3 regions of the Lysinibacillus sp. DFXJR4 genome follow, and region 3 is predicted to be linked to each of the others. Evidence: riboswitches for the same ligand, from Rfam matches in the RefSeq annotation. Region 3 holds a riboswitch; each other region holds the start of a gene.

Region 1 (6,510 bases), on a different contig from region 3:
GTGGTACAATTCACATCATTGCTAACAATATGATTGGATTTACAACTGAACAACAAGATTCTCGTTCATCTGTTTATTCTTCTGACCCAGCAAAAGGTTATGAAGTACCAGTTATCCATGTGAATGCAGATAGTCCTGAGGCTGTATCATTAGTTGGTCGTTTTGTAGCTAGCTACCGTCAAAAATTCGGTAAAGATATTATCGTTGACTTAATTGGTTACCGTCGTCACGGTCACAATGAAACAGATGATCCAACTGTAACAAACCCAGAAACATATAAATTAGTGGCTAAACATGAAACTGTTCGTGCTTTATATGGCGCACAATTAGTAGCAGAGGGTGTTGTTTCGGCAGATGATGTAGCGACATTAGATACAGCAATTTACGCAGAAATGCAAGCTTCTTATGATCATGTTAAAGAAATGGCTGCTAAAGATGAGCATAAACATTTAGAAATGCCTGAAGAATTAAAGGTAGAGTTCCCACAAATTGATACAGCAGTTGGTGCAGAGCGTCTAGAAAAAATAAATGAAGAGCTTTTAGTGTTTGAAGAAAAGTTCGAGCCACAGAAAAAACTTGGTAAGATTTTAGAGAAACGTCGTGAAGCATTTGCTTCTGCAAAAATTGATTGGGGTCATGCTGAAACTTTAGCCTATGCTACGATTATTCAAGATGGCACACCAGTTCGCTTTACAGGACAGGATGCACAGCGTGGTACGTTCTCGCAACGTCACTTAGTATTACATGATAAAAACAATGGTAATGTATTTACACCACTTCACCATATTTCTGGTGCAAATGCTTCATTTACAGTACACAACTCTCCACTGACAGAAGCTGGGGTAGTAGGCTTTGAATATGGGTATAATTTAGAAAATGGCCATGTACTATCAGTTTGGGAAGCTCAATTTGGTGACTTTGCTAATATGGCACAAGTTATGTTCGATAACTTTATTTCAGGTGCACGTGCTAAATGGGGTCAAAAATCCGGTTTAGTCATTCTATTACCTCATGGTTATGAAGGCCAAGGTCCAGAGCACTCTTCGAGCCGTATGGAACGTTATTTACAAATGTCAGCAGAAAATAACTGGTTCGTAGCAAACTGCTCAAATGCAGGTAACTACTACCACTTGTTACGTCGTCAAGCAGCGTTGCTAGGAACTGAAGGCGTTCGTCCACTTGTGGTTGTATCACCTAAATACCTACTTCGTCACCCATTAGCTGCAGCGAATGCTGAGCAATTAGCAAATGGTTCATTCCAAGAAGTAATTGAACAACCAGGTCTAGGTTCAAAACCAGAAGCTGTAGAGCGTATTGTACTTGGTACTGGTAAAGTAATGATCGACATTGCAGACCGTATTAAAGACGGTGAAGGTTTCGACCACTTACACATTATTCGTGTAGAACAACTTTACCCATTCCCAAAAGAGCAAGTTGCTGGTATTATTGCTAAGTATCCGAATGTTAAAGAAGTAGTATGGGTACAGGAAGAACCGAAAAACCAAGGTACTTGGAATTATGCATTAGAAACACTTTATGAACTTTCAGAAGGTAAAAAGCTTCGTTATGTAGGTCGCCCTGCAATGAGCTCTACTTCAGAAGGTGATGCTGATTCTCATAAAGCTGCTCAAGCCGCAATTGTAGAAGAAGCGGTTGCTGAGCCTGTAAAGGTTAAATAATCATATATTAATTTTTGAAGCCGGGCTGCTTGCTTAGGCGAGTGGCCCTTCTATGTGCATTATGCACGTTAATTAAAGGAGGAAATGAAAGTGGCTGAAATTAAAGTCCCTGAATTAGCAGAATCGATTACAGAAGGAAGTATCGCACAATGGGTAAAAAAAGTGGGCGATCGCGTTGAGAAAGGTGAATTCATCGTTGAACTTGAAACAGATAAAGTAAACGCTGAAATTATTTCCGAAGAAGCAGGTGTCTTAACACAAATTTTAGCTGAGGAAGGCGATACTGTACTTGTTGGTCAAGTGATCGCAGTTGTAGAAGCAGGCGAAGGTGCAGCACCAGCTCCAGCTGCTCCAGCAGAAGCAACACCAGCGCAAGCAGTACCACAAGCAGCACCTGCCCCAGTTGCAGCAGCTCCGGTTGTGGAAGAAACTTCTGGTGAGCGTGTAATCGCATCTCCAGCAGCACGTAAACTTGCTCGCGAAAAAGGTATTGATCTTGCTGCTGTATCTCCAGTAGACCCACAAGGTCGTGTACGTGTCCAAGACGTGGCAGCTCATGGGACAGCTCCAGTAGCAGCACCACAAGCTCCCGCAGCGCCAAAAGCGGTAGCAGCTGTAGATGAATCACGTGTAACAGTAGAAAAAATGAGTCGTCGTCGCCAAACAATTGCGAAACGTTTACTTGAAGTAAAACAATCTACTGCAATGTTAACTACATTTAACGAAGTTGATATGACAAATGTTATGGCTTTACGTTCTCGTAAAAAAGACCAATTCTTCGAGTCAACAGGCTCTAAACTTGGTTTCATGTCATTCTTCACAAAAGCAGTAGTAGCAGCACTTAAAAAATATCCATATGTGAACGCACAAATCGTTGGTGACGAAATTCACTTAAACAACTTCTTTGATATTGGTGTAGCTGTATCGACAGAAGAAGGTTTAGTGGTACCAGTTGTACGTGATGCTGACCGTAAAAACTTTGCTGAAATTGAAGATGCAATTGCAGACCTAGCGAAAAAAGCTCGCGACAAAAAATTAGGTTTAGCAGATCTTCAAGGTGGCTCATTCACAATTACAAATGGTGGTGTATTTGGTTCATTAATGTCTACACCTATCATGAATGGTACACAAGCTGGTATCTTAGGTATGCACTCCATCAAAAAACGTCCGGTTGAAGTGAATGGTGAAGTAGAAATTCGCCCAATGATGTACCTAGCGCTTTCTTATGACCACCGTATTATCGATGGTAAAGATTCTGTAGGCTTCCTTAAAACAGTAAAAGAATTACTTGAAAACCCAGAAGATTTATTATTAAATTCTTAATGTCCAAAGCCCTGCGATTTGCAGGGCTTTTTCTTTTATATGCAGGATAGAATTAGCTGATAGAAATGCTAAAATGATGGGATAGAATCCCCAAAGTAGTGAATAGAACCTTCAACATATTGGATAAAAACATTGTACGGTAACACCATTGTTCTTAAAGGTTCTTTTGGAATACTAGTATTACTATTAATGATAATAATTTGCGATTTTTTTCATTAAAACTTCAATATATTTGCTTACATTGCAAAAGTAAATAATGGATTTATGATAGATAAAACCCTAATATTGTCATTAATCAGAAAAATGATAAAATTATCTTGACGAATAAGTTCGTTTTATAGTAGTATCTAGATATCAATTAAATAAACAAACCTCACATTAATTTTGTTGTGAGGTAGAGGCGCGGTATTTATTAGTCCATTGTTGAGTACAAGCAAGCGAAGACGCAATGGAGAAGGAAATATCGCCGAAGTATAAAAGGAGCTCGTACTTTTATACTGGGTCTGCAGTGAATAAGTGCAGGACTGTCCTAGTAAGTTGCTTTCCACATTTACTAGGTTGTGCTATCTCGGAAACATGGAAATTATAGTGAGGATTTGGGCAACTGTCAATTAAAGGTAAGACCTAAGTTCAAAGCTTAGGTCTTTTTTAGTACAGTTGTCTTATTTTTTTACAGAAAAGGGGAGTTTTTCATGAAAAGAAAATGGTTGTTAGTAATGATCTCTATTATGACGGCAATTCTGCTAGCTGCTTGTGGTGCTGGGGACAAAAAGGATTCGGATAAATCTGGAGATGCTGGTGCTGATACAGGTGGATCAGAAGATGGTGGGCAATTCCGTATTGGGATGGAAGCAGGTTATCCTCCATTCAACTGGACACAGCAAAATGATGCAAATGGCGCAGTAAAAATTGCAGATAATGCTGAGTATGCAGGTGGCTATGATGTTCAAATGGCCAAAAAAATCGCTGAAGGTTTAGGAAAAGAATTAGTGATTGTCAAAATGGAATGGGATGGATTAGTGCCAGCACTTCAATCCAATAAAATTGATGCTATTATTGCTGGGATGTCTCCTACTGAGGAACGTAAGCAAACGATTGATTTCACTGAAAACTACTATACTTCTGATTTTGTAATGGTTATTAAAAAAGGGAGTAAATATGAAAAAGCAAAATCAATTCAGGATTTCTCCGGTGCTAAAATTACTTCACAATTAAACACTTCAAACTACAATGTGATTGACCAAATCAAAGATGTGCAAAAGCAAACTGCTATGGATAACTTCCCAGCAATGCGTGTAGCTCTAGAGGCTGGTAAAATTGATGGCTATGTAGCAGAACGTCCAGAAGGTATTTCAGCTGCAGCAGCTAATGATAAATTCGCATATGTAGCGTTTGAAGAAGGCTTTGATACAGATCCTTCTAACACATCCATCGCAGTTGGTTTACGTAAAGGTGAGGCAAATCTTGACAAAATCAATGAAATTTTAAAAGGAATTTCAGAAGATGATCGCCAAACAATGATGGAAGAAGCAATTCAGCAACAACCGGCAGCACAATAACATGGATGCACGGACTATTTGCTAGTCCGTGCAATGTCATTTCATCATTATTCAATGAGAACCTCTCTAAATAATGATAATGTCTTAGCTAAACATTTCATAAAATGGTAGAACAATCGTGTTTATCATGGTAGTTAGCTAGGATTATAAAGAAGAAACAAGCAACACTATGTTGTTAGGAGGAACATCATGAGTCTTGAATGGATTATCTCTATTGTAGAGAACAACTGGCAAATGTTTTTACGAGGTGCGTATTATACCTTATTGATTTCGAGTATTAGTACAATTATTGGTGCATTTATCGGATTTTTCATCGGGATTATGCATACCATTCCGGTTCGTAAAAAAGGTGTAAAGTTCTACAGTTTAAAGCTGATTAATTTTATACTAACATGCTATGTTGAATTCTTCCGTGGTACACCAATGATTGTACAAGCGATGGTTGTCTTCTACGGATTGGATATAGCATTTGGCATCGACATGCATTTTATTACAGCAGGTATTTTAGTAGTTTCTTTGAATACCGGTGCTTATATGGCTGAAATAGTGCGTGGTGGTATTGTTTCCATTGATAAAGGTCAATATGAGGCAGCTTCAGCTATCGGTATGAATCATTTCCAAATCATGCTGCATGTTGTACTGCCACAGGTTGCGCGAAATGTATTACCTGCAACAGGGAACCAATTAATTATGAATATTAAGGATACTGCTGTTTTAAACGTTATCGGGGTAACGGAATTATTCTTCCAAACAAAATCAATTGCAGGGAATAACTTCCGCTATTTTGAATCATTCTTTGTAGCTTGTGTCCTTTACTTTATTATGACATTTACAGCATCACGAATTTTACTATATGTTGAAAAACGACTTGATGGACCAGATGCCTATCAAAAAGAACAGAAAGAAGCGATATAGGGGGACGCACAAATGACAGTTATTAAAATCAAGCATTTAAGTAAATCATTTGGTCGTAACCAAGTGTTAAAGGATGTCAATTTTCAAGTAGAGAAGGGGGAGGTAGTGTGCTTAATCGGCTCCTCTGGATCTGGTAAATCAACATTACTTCGTTGCATCAATTTATTGGAAACACCAAGTGGTGGACAGATTATCTACAAAGGTGAAAATATTCTGGATGACAAGCATAACATTCAAAAATATCGTACACATTTAGGGATGGTTTTCCAGCAGTTTAATTTATTTAACAACCACAATGTATTGAACAATTGTACAGTTGGTCAAATAAAAGTATTAAAGCGTTCAAAATCAGAAGCTGAAAAAACAGCTTTAGAATATTTAAAAATTGTTGGTATGGATCAATATGTTAATGCCAAGCCAAGACAGCTATCTGGTGGGCAAAAACAGCGTGTGGCTATTGCGCGTGCACTATCGATGAGTCCAGATGTGATGCTGTTTGATGAGCCGACATCTGCTCTTGATCCAGAAATGGTAGGGGAAGTATTAAAGGTTATGCGTCAACTCGCAGATGCAGGAAATACGATGTTAATCGTGACACATGAAATGGAATTTGCAAAAGAAGTAGCAGATCGTGTCGTATTTATGGACAAAGGAGTAATTGTTGAGGAGGGACCACCTTCTCAGGTTTTAGTCACGCCTCAGCATGAGCGAACGAAGGAATTTTTAAAGCGTACATTAAAATAAATTCCAGATAGGTATGAAAAAAGTGAGTCCAATAAATGGGCTCACTTTATTTTCTAGAATTCCATTCAGCATAAAGAATAAAGCAAATTGCAAATGCTACGGCAATGATAAAAAACCATTGCGGTACACCACCAAAGCTCATAATAACACCTCAAAGTAAAAATTTATAATAATAATGGTTGTTTATCAAGAAAATAGGGTCTTCTATGGTTTTTTTCTCCACAAAAGATCTAAAATATTATAAAATAAGCAGTAGACATTAGCTTCAAGCTAGTAAAGAGAGGTAGAGA
Region 2 (6,510 bases), on a different contig from region 3:
TAATACTTCCAATGTTTTCGAATGGACGCCAGTTAATAACCGCTGCCGCTCTTCCGCACTAATCGAGTGATTAAGCTGTAGTATTTCAGTATAGCCTAGGACAACCGTTAATGGTGTTTTAAGATCATGCGAAATATTTGCCAGCATCTTTTTCATAGAGCTTTCCATTTTCCGATGTGTTGCCAGCACTTTTTGATTGTGATCTAGCAATGCATTCAACACAATAAGAAGCTGCTGGATTTCTTGATTAGCTGTCGGTACTAAGATTTTTTCACTTGTTTCTTCGTTAATGATTGCTTGCAGTTTTCTATGCACGTACTGAATAGTAACGCTCTGTTGTTTTTTTGCTTTAACTTGAAACATAATAATTCCTATGAGTAACACTATAAGTAATAATAGAAATATAACCATCTGTTTATCCTTCAAACTTATAGCCAATTCCCCAAAGCGTTTTAATATATTGAGGGTTGGACGGATCATCTTCCATTTTTTCGCGCAATCTTCTTATATGTACATTAATAATATTTTCATCTCCATAGTAATTGTCATTCCAAATCAATTGATAAATTTGCTGTTTTGTAAAAACGCGATTACGATTTGTCACGAATAATTTTAAGATGGCAAATTCCTTTGAAGTGAGCTTTACTTGTTGTCCGCTCTTCTCTACTGAAAAATTAATAAGGTCGATTGATAGGTTATCTATCTCTATTAAATCTTTCTTCTCCTCTATTTGATTGGCGTATTTAGTTGCCCTTCTAATGGCAGCTTTGACACGTGCTGAAAATTCCAGCATTGAAAATGGCTTTGCAATATAATCATCTGCGCCTAATCCTAGCCCTAAGGCTTTATCTACATCGCTATCCTTCGCTGACATAATGATAATCGGTAGTGATGCCTGCTCTCGTATTATCTTTAAAACTTCTAATCCATTTAGTTTCGGTATCATAATATCTAAAATCACTAAATCAAAGGGTTTATTTAAACAATTTTGTAATGCCTCTTCTCCATGCACTGCAGAAGTAACAAGGAATCCCTCCATCGTTAAATAACTATGCACCATTTCCCTAATGGCTTCATCATCTTCTACTAGTAAAATACGCTTTTGCACTTTCATATACCTCACTTTTAAAATCTATTTATTTTATTATTGACCTAGCTATACCGTGAGCTTCCAAGTTTAATCTATAGTACTGTTACTACTATCAATTATGCCTCGGCATAATTGAGTCCGGAATCGGCTTTGTGCTTAGGCCTGCATGAAGCAGGTCAGTTAGCCGTTATCACATGGATGCGATGATTTTAGGCTAACATCCTTTATGTACTCCTTTCCGATTCCGTGACACCCGCTGAAAGAAGTTAAAAAACACGAAATCAAGGTGAAATCGATTATATATAATTTACCATATAATATTTTTTTCGTTTCATTCGATATTTACAAAATAATAAAAAAGCTGTTCTATAAGCCATTGATGATGGCTTATAGAACAGCTCAATAATTTAATCCTCCACTCTTAAATCACATTCTTTCAGCGGAAGCATTTTTGTTTTATATTTGATTTTGTATCCAAACCATAGCAGTAAAAACAGTGGGATACCAATATAAGAAACGAGAATGCCATACCAGTCAATTTTGTCTCCCATAAAAGCTGAATAGTTTTGTCCAATGACAACAATCATACAAACCGTAAAGGCGAAAAGCGGGCCAAATGGGTATAGCTTTGCTTTATATGGTAGCATTTGTGGATCTAAGCCTTGCGCTTCGAAAGCTCGGCGGAATCGATAATGACTAAATGCTATACCAAGCCAAGCAATGAAGCCAGACATTCCTGAGGCATTTAAAAGCCAAATATATACTACTCCATCACCAAAGAATGATGCTAAAAATGCAAGGCACCCTACAGCTAATGTCACCATTAATGCATAGATTGGAATACCGCGACGGCTTAATTTTGTGAAAAATTTTGGTGCATGTCCATCCACAGCTAATTGCCATAGCATACGAGATGAGGCATAAAGCCCTGAATTTCCTGCTGATAGCATGGCCGTTAAAATAATAGCATTCATTAAGGAAGCAGCAAAGGCAATGCCTAAGCGATCAAATACTAGTGTAAATGGCGATACAGCAATATCTTCTGATAATAAACGCTCATCTGTGAATGGAATCAACATCCCAATCGCACCAATCGCTAAAATATAAAATAAAAGAATACGCCAGAACACAGATTTTACAGCTTTCGGAATACTTTTTCCAGGATCATCCGTTTCACCAGCTGTAATCCCAAGAAGCTCTGTTCCTTGAAATGAAAATCCCGCTGCAAGAAAAATACCGAATGTAGCAAGGAAACCACCATGAAACGGTCCGTCACTAATAAAGAAATTTGTAAAGCCCACAGGTGCCTGTCCACCTAAAATACCAAAAATCATTAATATGCTGATAATAATGAACACAATCACAGTTGCCACCTTAATCATAGCAAACCAATATTCACTTTCCCCATAGCTTTTTACAGATAATAAATTAAAGGTTAAAACAACAGCAATAAATAATACTGTCCAAATTGCAGATGAACTATCTGGGAACCAATATTTCATAATTAATGATACAGCTGCGATTTCTGCCGCAATTGTGATTGCCCAGTTATACCAATAGTTCCAGCCCAGTGCAAAACCTAAAGCTGGATCTACAAATTTCGTAGCATACGTACTAAACGAGCCTGAGGATGGCATATAGGCTGCCATCTCACCTAGGCTTGTCATTAAAAAGTACACCATTATACCAATTAGGGCATAGGCTAATAATGCACTGCCAGGACCTGCCTGTGCAATGGCACCACCACTGGCTAAAAAAAGCCCCGTGCCAATTGTACCGCCTAAAGAAATCATTGTAATATGACGGCTTTTCAATTCTTTTTTCAGCTTTGGCGCTTTATGACCGAGCTGATTCACTTTTATCTCACTCACGATATAGCTTCCTTCCTAATATAAGAGGCAAAAAAATACCATCACATGAACACTGTGATGGCTAAGTTAATCCTCAGTTTTTTCTAAATGATAGCACAACACGTTGTTCAAACGTGACAGTTCTGTTCCTTTCGGAGACAGCCCCAGCATGAGGCTTTCAAGTCCCCTCACACTTCGGCAGTATTTCCTTTCAGCTAATCTCATCAATGCTTGTCATTTCCATTAGCATACTCCTAAATACCGCGACCTCTACCTCAATACTAACATGAGGCATATAAATATTAAATTTATGATGTGTACTAGTTTAACATAAGACATTTTACATTTCAATACAATAAGTAAAGTTCTGTATTTTATGAATATTCTACTATTTTTAATATTGTGATAAAGTAGTATAGTGATTTAATTATAATTGAATGCAAACAGGGGGGATTTATTTTGACAACAAATGAAGATTCAACTAGTTATCCTAGCAGGAAAATTAGCTGGAGGGGAGCTACCTTATTATTAGTCATTGGCGTTATTTGTATTGCCTCGACATTACGAATGCCATTAACAGTTGTGGGACCTATTATTTCTTTTATACGAGAAGATTTAGGTATATCAAATGTATTAGCTGGATTTCTAACCACTATTCCTCTTCTCGCTTTTGCCATTATATCGCCTTTTGCACCAGTTGTTGCACGTAAATTGGGACTTGAGCTAACACTATTTTTATCCACTATCCTTTTAGCATTAGGTATTGTATTACGCTCTTTGGGAACAACAAGTCTACTTGTGTTTGGAACTATGCTAATTGGAGTTGCTATTGCATTTGGAAATGTACTTATTCCGGGATTACTCAAGTTAAAATTTCCTTATCATGTAGGCTTACTTATGGCATTTTTTACAATGTCCATGAATTTAACAGCAGGACTCGGTGCTGGGATTAGCTACCCTATCGCCCAATCATCTCTAGGTTGGCAAGGAGCACTGGCTATTGCACTTATTCTAGTTGTGTTAACTATTTTAATTTGGATTCCACAATTAAAGTTTAATAAACCCGAGCCCACTGTAAAGAAAACGAAAGAACGTTCACCTTTATGGAAATCCCCAGTTACCTGGGCAGTAACAGGTGCTATGGGATTACAATCATTGTTATTTTATACAACTGCAGCATGGATTCCTGAAATTTACATATCACAAGGGTTAGCTGCTGATCGTGCAGGTTGGATGTTCTCCATCATGCAATTTTCGCAAGTTCCAATGGCTTTAGCTGTGCCAATCATTGCTAGTAAAATGACGTCTCAGCGACCTCTTGTCTTAATGTTTACAGGGTTTTACTTAATAGGCTTTGTTGGCGTTGTCATGGAGTGGACTAGCCTTGGGGTACTTTGGATGATTCTATTAGGCCTAGCAGGTGGGGCTTCCTTTGCCTTAGCCATGATGTTCTTCACACTCCGCACTCGTACAGCCTTTGAAGCTGCTGATTTATCAGGCTTTGCGCAATCATTAGGCTATTTATTTGCTGCAATTGGTCCTATTCTTTTTGGCTACTTGCATGATTTATTTGGTGGCTGGAATATTGCTGGCTGGCTCTTTGTCGTTGTAGCGGTAATACTCTTTTTATGTTCATTTAGAGCCTCTAAAGATGAATATGTCTATTAAATTAAAGCAGATGGGAAAACCAGTCTTGTTCTCCATCTGCTTATACTTTTTTATTGATCATGCTGTTTTAATATGGTTATCAGTTCATCAAGATCTTTTGCTGCTTCTTTGTTATGAGCATTTATAGCAGTAAAAATTGGAAGAGCCTCTTGTAAGAGTAAATGACTAAAATAATAATAGCCCCAAAAAGCCTGCTGCTCATAGCCCTTTGGCGTTGCTTCCCCCCATCCCAGTTCATCATCCTCCTCATCTTCTATCCATAAATATTTGGCATCTAATAGCTCCTGCATTGTTTGAACCGTATGTACTGGGTCTAAATAATCCTCAGTAATCACTTGCGCCACAGCTAAATAAAGCTCTATTTCTTGTAATGAAACGTCTTCCATGTTTTTGTTGGCAAGCTTTTTTAAAAGGATAAGTAAAACCCATGGTGTCACCTGCCATAATGTGCCTTGATGCTCAATTAATTCAGCAAGTTTTTGATATTGCTCCTGTTCAATCAGCTGAGGGATAGCTGTTCCTCTACCGTAAGGTGTCGTCAATTGTTGCCATGGGATATTCGGGATATGCTGGTTCAAAATTTGGATTGCTCCTCTCCTAAAAAACAAGATAGCTTAAGTGTAAATGGGATTATTGCGATTGTATATAGGTACTAAGAGAGGCAACCTAGAACAGTATTTTATTGATAAACATGCATCATTGCTGATACTTCTGACTGCATGAATAATATAGGTAACTAAAGGAGGCGATAATTGTGGATAGTGGAATTAATGGAGATCTCCGTAAAACCCTTCAGGAGCTGTTGGAATATTTAACAGCTCCTTTACAGTTAATAGCATGGCTTTTGATAAAAATAATTTGGTGTATGATAAATATTTATATAAGGTTTATGAAATATATGAGTCGTTGCAGGCGAAAGCGGCGGTATTAACCATGTCCAGTTGCCTGTCAGTTCTCGCCCTACCGATTCCTCTGCTTCTTCAAACAGTTTAAACTGTTGTGCTGCTGTATGATGATCCACAATGCTCACTCCATCTTCTTTAAAAGAATGAAGGACAGCAATATTGAGCTCCACTAATGCACGGTCTCGCCAAAGAGAGGCTTGTTTACTCGTATCAAGATTAAATATCTCTGCAATAGCTGGTAGCATATTATAGCGATCATGATCTGCTAAATTACGTGCACCGATTTCTGTCCCCATGTACCAGCCGTTAAACGGGGCTGCTTGAAAATCAATACCCGCCATTTGAAAACGCATGCTTGAAATAATAGGTACGGCATACCATTTCAACTGTAATTTCTCCACACCCACTACCTCGGGATGACGAATTGGTACCTCTAAAATATTTTCTGTTGGAATTGTAAACAGCTGTGGAGCACGCCCATCTACCTGTACGACAAGTGGTAACACGTCAAATGGTGTTCGCTGACCTTTCCAGCCTAATGATTCACATACTTTTGTAAACGCAATGGAACTTGAATCACCAATAACACCTGCTTCCGTTTCATAGCCTGCATAACGAATTAACTGATGATTCCATATACGTACTCGATCTGAAGCAAACACGGTTATGGTTGGACGAATTTTCCCACTATTTGTTGCATAGTCAATATGCTCTAGTAGCTTTTGAAAAATGTGCTGTTCCTCTAAAACATCACGTGCATCTACTACATGTAATGACTGCCAGAACAGGCGACCAATACATTTGTTGCTATTACGCCATGCAACCCGTGCACCAAAAATTAGTTCGTCTGTTGTTGGACTGTATTCTCCTGCACTTCTAATCTGTTGTAATCTATTTTCTAACCAAAATTCAGATTCATTTTGCTCCGCCTGATATAGATTTAAGAACTGTTGTATCTCCTGTATATTCATGTCGATTCCTCCACCTACCCTCATAT
Region 3 (6,510 bases):
TAACGGTGAAAGGATAGGCGATATGCCTTTTTGATTTAGGAGGAAAGAAAATGGAAAAAGACAACCAGACATTAAAACGCACAATGTCCTCACGACATATCACGATGATGGCTTTAGGTGGTGCCATTGGTGCAGGATTATTTAAAGGAAGTAGTGCTGCCATTGATATGGCAGGACCATCAGTGCTCATCGCCTATTTATTAGGTGGTATTATTCTTTTATTTGTAATGCAAGGTTTAGCGGAAATGGCAGTTCGAAATAGCGAAGCCAGAACGTTTAGAGATTTAGTTCAATCGATATTAGGAAAGTACCCAGCATATTTCCTGGATTGGATTTATTGGAAAATGTGGGTTTTGAATATTGCAGCAGAATCTGTAGTTGCGGCCATTTTCATTCAATATTGGTTACCTGATTACCCAATTTGGATTCTGGCATTGTCTGTTTCAGTGTTAGTTACAGCGATTAATTTATTATCAGTGAAAGTTTTTGCTGAAACAGAATATTGGTTAGCGTTAGTTAAAATTTGTGTAATCGTTGTGTTCATTATTGCAGGCTTAATTTTATTACTTGTATCATTTGGTCAGCATACAGCTGTTGGTTTTTCGAATTTAACGGCGCATGGAGGCTTCTTCCCTAACGGATCAATGGGATTAATTGCTGCAATGCTTGTGGTTATCTATTCTTATGGTGGTACTGAAATTATCGGTATTACATTAGCGGAAACAAAGAATCCTGAAAAGGTAGTACCAAAAGCTGTGCGCAGTACACTAGTTCGGATTGTGACGTTCTATTTACTACCTTTCTTTATTATCGTAAGCTTAATTCCTTGGAATGAAGTAAATGGCGTACCTGAAAGTCCGTTTGTAATGGTGTTTAAAATGATTGGGATTCCTGGTGCAGACCATATTATGAACGCTGTTGTTTTACTTGCGATTATTTCCTCCATGAATTCAGGGCTTTATGGCTCATCTCGTGTGTTATATACACAGGCTGTGGACGGGCGTGTTCCAAAAATCTTTGCCCATTTATCGAAAAGAAAAGTTCCAGTAAATGCGATTTTAATGTGCACGTTAGCATTATATGTTGGTGTAATTATTTCACTATATGCTGGAAGTAAGACTTTTGAGTTTTTAATGGGTTCCCTAGGATACACGGTGTTATTTATTTGGTTAATCATTGCGATTGCACATCTGAAATCACGTAAAAAACAATCAGAAAAAACAAGTGCCTATGTAGTTAAATGGTTCCCTTACACAACGTGGATTGCTATTATTGCGCTAAGTGCTATCTTGATTGGTATTATTTTTACAACTTCTATAATTGTAACAGGTATTACTTTAGCTATTTATCTCTTTATTACGTTAACGTATGTTTATAAAGGTCGCTATCATACAAACTAGGCTAAATTATAAATTCATTCAAGCTATTTCGACTTTTTTCATCTTGTTTTTTCATCAATTTTGCATTATAGGCAGATTGTTCGCTCAAGGTAAATTATCCATGCTATACTACAAGCATAGTAAGTTTAAGGAGGATTTCAAATGGCAATTGTACATGCAACAGATGCAACTTTCCAAGATGATATTAAAGAGGGGTTAGTGCTAGTAGACTTTTGGGCTGCTTGGTGCGGACCATGTAAAATGATTGGACCTGTACTTGAAGAAATGGATGCTGCAGGCAGTGCGGCTAAAATCGTAAAAGTAGATGTAGATAACAACCAAGGTACGGCAGCCCAATATCAAATCATGTCAATTCCAACTTTATTATTATTTAAAGATGGTGAATTGGTGGATAAAACTGTTGGCTTCCAACCTAAAGAAGCGTTAGAGACATTTATTGCAAAACATGCTTAATTGATAAGATATGAAAAGTCGAGCCATCATTTGATGTGCTTGGCTTTTTTTCGTTATATAATAAGTTAATAGAGGATGGGCACTATGTTTAACAAAGAGGGGGCAGGTTGTAATGAATGATTTAATAAAACGAAAGCTTGATATTTTGCCCGATCAGCCTGGCTGCTATTTGATGAAGGATCGCCAAGGAACCATTATTTATGTAGGAAAAGCAAAGGTGCTAAAAAATCGAGTACGCTCCTATTTTACTGGTACACATGAGGGGAAAACACAGAGACTTGTAAGTGAGATTGAAGATTTTGATTATATTGTAACCTCCTCGAATATTGAGGCATTGATTTTAGAGCTCAATCTAATAAAACTTCATGATCCTAAATACAATGTCATGTTGACAGATGATAAAACCTATCCGTATTTAAAAATTACGAATGAAAAACATCCTCGTCTTATTACGACACGAAAAGTGAAAAAGGATAAGGCAAAGTATTTTGGACCCTATCCTAATGCATATGCAGCAAGTGAAACGAAAAAGCTACTTGATCGCTTATATCCGCTTCGAAAATGTGTACAACTACCTTCCAAGGTTTGCCTATACTATCACATGGGTCAATGTATGGCACCTTGTGTGAAGGAGATTGATGCTCAAATTTATCAGGATATGATTGAGGATATGACCAAATTTTTAAATGGTGGCGTGGAGGCAGTCAAAAAGGAGCTTGAGGTAAAAATGCTAGCCGCTGCTGAAAATTTAGAGTTTGAACGTGCCAAAGAATTCCGTGATCAGATTGCACATATTGATACAGTTATGCAAAAGCAAAAAATTGTATCAAGTGATACGACCAATCGAGATGTATTTGGTTATGCAGTTGAAAAGGGCTGGATGTGTGTTCAAGTATTCTTTGTTCGTCAAGGTAAACTGATTGAGCGTGATGTCTCTATTTTTCCGATTTATCAGGAAGCAGAAGAGGAATTTTTAACATTTGTTGGTCGATTCTACGAAAAGCTAGAGCATATTAAACCAAAGGAAATTTTTATCCCACAAGCTATTGATGCTGCCATTTTAACAGAATTATTAGATGTGAAGGTATTGACGCCAAAGCGTGGGCAAAAAAAAGAGCTTGTTGACCTCGCTACAAAAAATGCTGAAATCGCAGTAGCAGCTAAGTTCCAGCTCATTGAACGTCAGGAAGAACGAACAATTGGTGCATGTGAGGCACTGGGTGAAGCGATGGGAATTTCCACACCTTTACGAATCGAGGCTTTTGATAACAGTCATATGCATGGAACAGATGCTGTATCTGCAATGGTGGTATTTATCGATGGCAAGCCTGCAAAGAAAGAATATCGGAAGTATAAAACTCGGACAGCTGCTAAGCACGATGACTATGGGGCGATGCAGGAGGTAATACGTCGTCGTTACATTCGTGTACTAAAGGAAGGATTACCCCTACCAGATTTAGTTTTAATAGATGGAGGGAAGGGACAAATGGAAGTTGCACGAGAAGTATTAGAGGATGAGCTTGGGCTGGTCATTCCAATCGCTGGCTTAGCGAAGGATGAAAAGCATAATACATCACAGCTTCTATTTGGTGATCCACCTGAGGTCATTGCGTTAAAGCGCACAAGTGATGGGTTCTATTTATTGCAACGAATTCAAGACGAGGTACACCGGTTTGCCATTACATTCCTACGCCAGCAGCACGAAAAGCATGCTATTCAATCTGTTCTCGATCAGATTGAGGGTATTGGTCCAAAGCGAAAACAGCAATTATTAAAGCATTTTGGTTCTGTCAAAAAAATTCGAGAGGCAAGTGAGTTAGCATTACAAGAGGCTGGGATGCCTGCTAATCTTGCTAGTCATATATATACCTATTTTCAGGAACAGACATTGTCAAAGGAATAGACATATGCTAATGTTTAATAACATACATTCACTATTTTAAGTGATGATAGAGGTGCAAGATTCAAAAGTAGTACATCAGAGGATGAACAAATCCTGTGAAGATGTATGAAAGGGGAGCTTGCCGAAGTGGAGCATCGTTGTTTCCGATGTTGTACTGGTTTTGCATTTAAGAAATGTAAGACTGTCGATTCTAAACGTTTCGGAGAGCTATCACACATGCGCAAGGTTTTTTTATTGTACATGTATAGGCAGCTTTCACGTTATGTGAAAGCTGCTTTTTTTGGTTTTCTAGTAGACACTCCGAATAGAAATTACGTCAAATTAGTGATGATGAAAAGGAGAAGATTCAGGATGGCAAGAATTGTAATGAAATTTGGCGGTGCTACATTAGCATCATCAGCACATATTTTTGAGATTGCGAAAAAGGCAATTCATGAAAAAGAAAAAGGTCATGATGTAGTTATTGTTACTGCAGCAATGACAAGCTCAGCAAATGAATTAACAAAAATGGCACGGGATTTATCTGATGATGCGTCTAAGCGTGAATTAGATGTGCTACGTTCAACAAGCTCACAACAATCAAGTGCCTTAGTGGCCATTGCCTTGCAGGAAGAAGGCTATAGTGCAGTGTCATTAACAGGCTGGCAGGCAGGTGTTCAGACAGATGCAATGCATGTTAACGCACGCATTGATTATGTGGATGTAAGTCGACTAGAAGAGCATTTAGCACAGGAGCAAATTGTCGTAGTTGCTGGGGAGCAGGGTATTGATCATTTACAAAATATTACGACTCTTGGTAAAGGTGGAGCAGAGACGACTGCTGTGGCCATTGCAGCAGCACTGGATACGGAGCGTGTGGATATTTATACGAACGTGGAAGGCGTTTATACTGCTGATCCAAACCATGTGAACGGTGCACAAAAATTAAAGGAAATTTCCTATAATGAGATGCTGGAGTTATCGAATTTAGGTACACATATCTTACATCCACGAGCTGTAGAATTAGCAAAGAAGTTTCAAATACCCGTTATTATTCGATCAAATGAAATAGATACAGTAGGTACTTTATTGAAGGAGGAAGTTGAGATGGAAAAAAATTTAATTGTACGGGGTGTTGCCTATGAATCAGATGTTATTCGTTTAACGGTAGGGTATGATGCTTATTCAGATGCTTCGTTGGCAGATATCTTTACGATACTTGCAGATCATCGCATTAATGTAGATATCATCGTGCAAGCGATTATTGACGGTCTTAAACCGACTGTATCATTTACGATTTTGAAAGAAGAGTTTGCAGAAGCATTACGTGTTCTAGAAGAAAGTAAATTGTCGCTTGGGTTTAGCTTTGCTGATTTTGAAGTCGGCTTGGCAAAGGTATCTATTATTGGTTCAGGAATGGCATCTAATCCAGGCGTTGCTGCACGAATGTTTGATCGTTTACGACATGAAGGCATCCCTGTTAAGATGGTTAGTACATCCGAAATCAAAGTGTCTGTTGTAGTGCCTCAAGATGACATGATTCATGCAGCTAATGCTTTACATGATGAGTTTAATTTAGAGCAAGCACTTTATATGTAAGAATGAAAGGATGTGTAATAGCCACATCCTTTTTATATATGGGACGTTTACATCAATTTAATGTTTTATCGAAATTGATTGTTATATAATAGAGAGAGATTACATGTTTTGGCAAGGAAGAGGTGAGTATTGAATGGCATTATTTGGTCTATTTCAAAAACCAATTGTTGAGGGTATAAATCAGTGCAATGATTCTGAAATACAATTACTGAAAAAACGCATTCTAGAATTGGAACTTGCACAGGAAAGCATTGATGTAAAAAATGCAATATTAGACTTTGTACTAGCACATATGGAATTAATTAATTTTCAAACTGCTTTAAAGGTACAGGGAGTGTCAACAAGTGTAGGGGATATTTCAGCAATGAGTGAAGAAATGTCATCAAACACAGAAGAAATATTAGCTGTAGAGAAAAATGTGAATGCAAACATTCAAGAAATCAAACAGCATTCTATCCAATTAGTGAAAGAGATGGAGTCATCAATTACAAAAGGTGGAATTGTTCAAGGGTTGTTAATCCAGGGAGCTCATTCAACAGAGCAACTGAAGGATGAAATGAATAGAATGAATAACATTGGCAAAAGTGTAACAGCGATTGCTGATCAAACGCAGCTACTTGCGTTAAATGCCTCAATTGAAGCTGCGCGAGCTGGTGAGCATGGAAAGGGTTTTAATGTTGTGGCAATGGAGGTAGGGAAGTTAGCCAGTAGCTCCAAAGGTTCCTTAAAAGAAATGACAACAATTCGATCAGTCATCGATGAGAAATTACATCATACTATAACGAATATCGAACAGGTTGAATACTATTTCACAAATTTCTTAAGCAATATGAAAGACAATATTACGAATCTGTCTATTACAAGCAAAAGTATTGAAGAGGCAGCACATGGCGTTCACCAAATAACAGTTGCGTCTGAGGAAAATGTAGTAGCGATTGATCGATTGGCTATCACGACAACAGAATTATCACATACTAGTGATTTCTCCGAGACAATTCAAAATCAAGTCACTGAAATGCTAAAAGCTATTGTACCGACCTTCCGCAAACCTTCAGAGCAAACCGTCATAAGTCAGCTAGCAGCAAGATTAATGGATCATGCAAGCTTTTTGCGAAATACAATTCAAAGGGCAGGACAAAAGGATATTTTAAAAACACATCATCAATGTGCCTTTGG

What was found. Region 3 has a riboswitch for lysine ahead of AC2CGN_RS10355 (aspartate kinase). Riboswitches for the same ligand answer to the same signal wherever they lie in the genome.
Positions count from the first base shown of each region.
Region 1: it holds a riboswitch for lysine, as region 3 does, so the genes downstream of both, AC2CGN_RS24855 (transporter substrate-binding domain-containing protein) here and AC2CGN_RS10355 (aspartate kinase) in region 3, are expected to answer to the same signal.
Region 2: it holds a riboswitch for lysine, as region 3 does, so the genes downstream of both, AC2CGN_RS22680 (amino acid permease) here and AC2CGN_RS10355 (aspartate kinase) in region 3, are expected to answer to the same signal.

Region 1 is NZ_JBXUNW010000028.1:16,234-22,743, forward strand. It holds gene AC2CGN_RS24845 (2-oxoglutarate dehydrogenase E1 component) at 1-1,679, shown strand, start outside; gene odhB (2-oxoglutarate dehydrogenase complex dihydrolipoyllysine-residue succinyltransferase) at 1,770-3,002, shown strand; lysine riboswitch at 3,390-3,576, shown strand; gene AC2CGN_RS24855 (transporter substrate-binding domain-containing protein) at 3,695-4,561, shown strand; gene AC2CGN_RS24860 (amino acid ABC transporter permease) at 4,751-5,476, shown strand; gene AC2CGN_RS24865 (amino acid ABC transporter ATP-binding protein) at 5,489-6,220, shown strand.
Region 2 is NZ_JBXUNW010000019.1:85,385-91,894, forward strand. It holds gene AC2CGN_RS22670 (sensor histidine kinase) at 1-411, opposite strand, end outside; gene AC2CGN_RS22675 (response regulator transcription factor) at 416-1,108, opposite strand; gene AC2CGN_RS22680 (amino acid permease) at 1,498-2,961, opposite strand; lysine riboswitch at 3,045-3,221, opposite strand; gene AC2CGN_RS22685 (CynX/NimT family MFS transporter) at 3,400-4,608, shown strand; gene AC2CGN_RS22690 (hypothetical protein) at 4,659-5,186, opposite strand; gene AC2CGN_RS22695 (nitric oxide synthase oxygenase) at 5,438-6,484, opposite strand.
Region 3 is NZ_JBXUNW010000003.1:20,090-26,599, reverse strand. It holds gene AC2CGN_RS10370 (amino acid permease) at 51-1,400, shown strand; gene trxA (thioredoxin) at 1,542-1,853, shown strand; gene uvrC (excinuclease ABC subunit UvrC) at 1,966-3,756, shown strand; lysine riboswitch at 3,796-3,974, shown strand; gene AC2CGN_RS10355 (aspartate kinase) at 4,108-5,334, shown strand; gene AC2CGN_RS10350 (methyl-accepting chemotaxis protein) at 5,468-6,510, shown strand, end outside.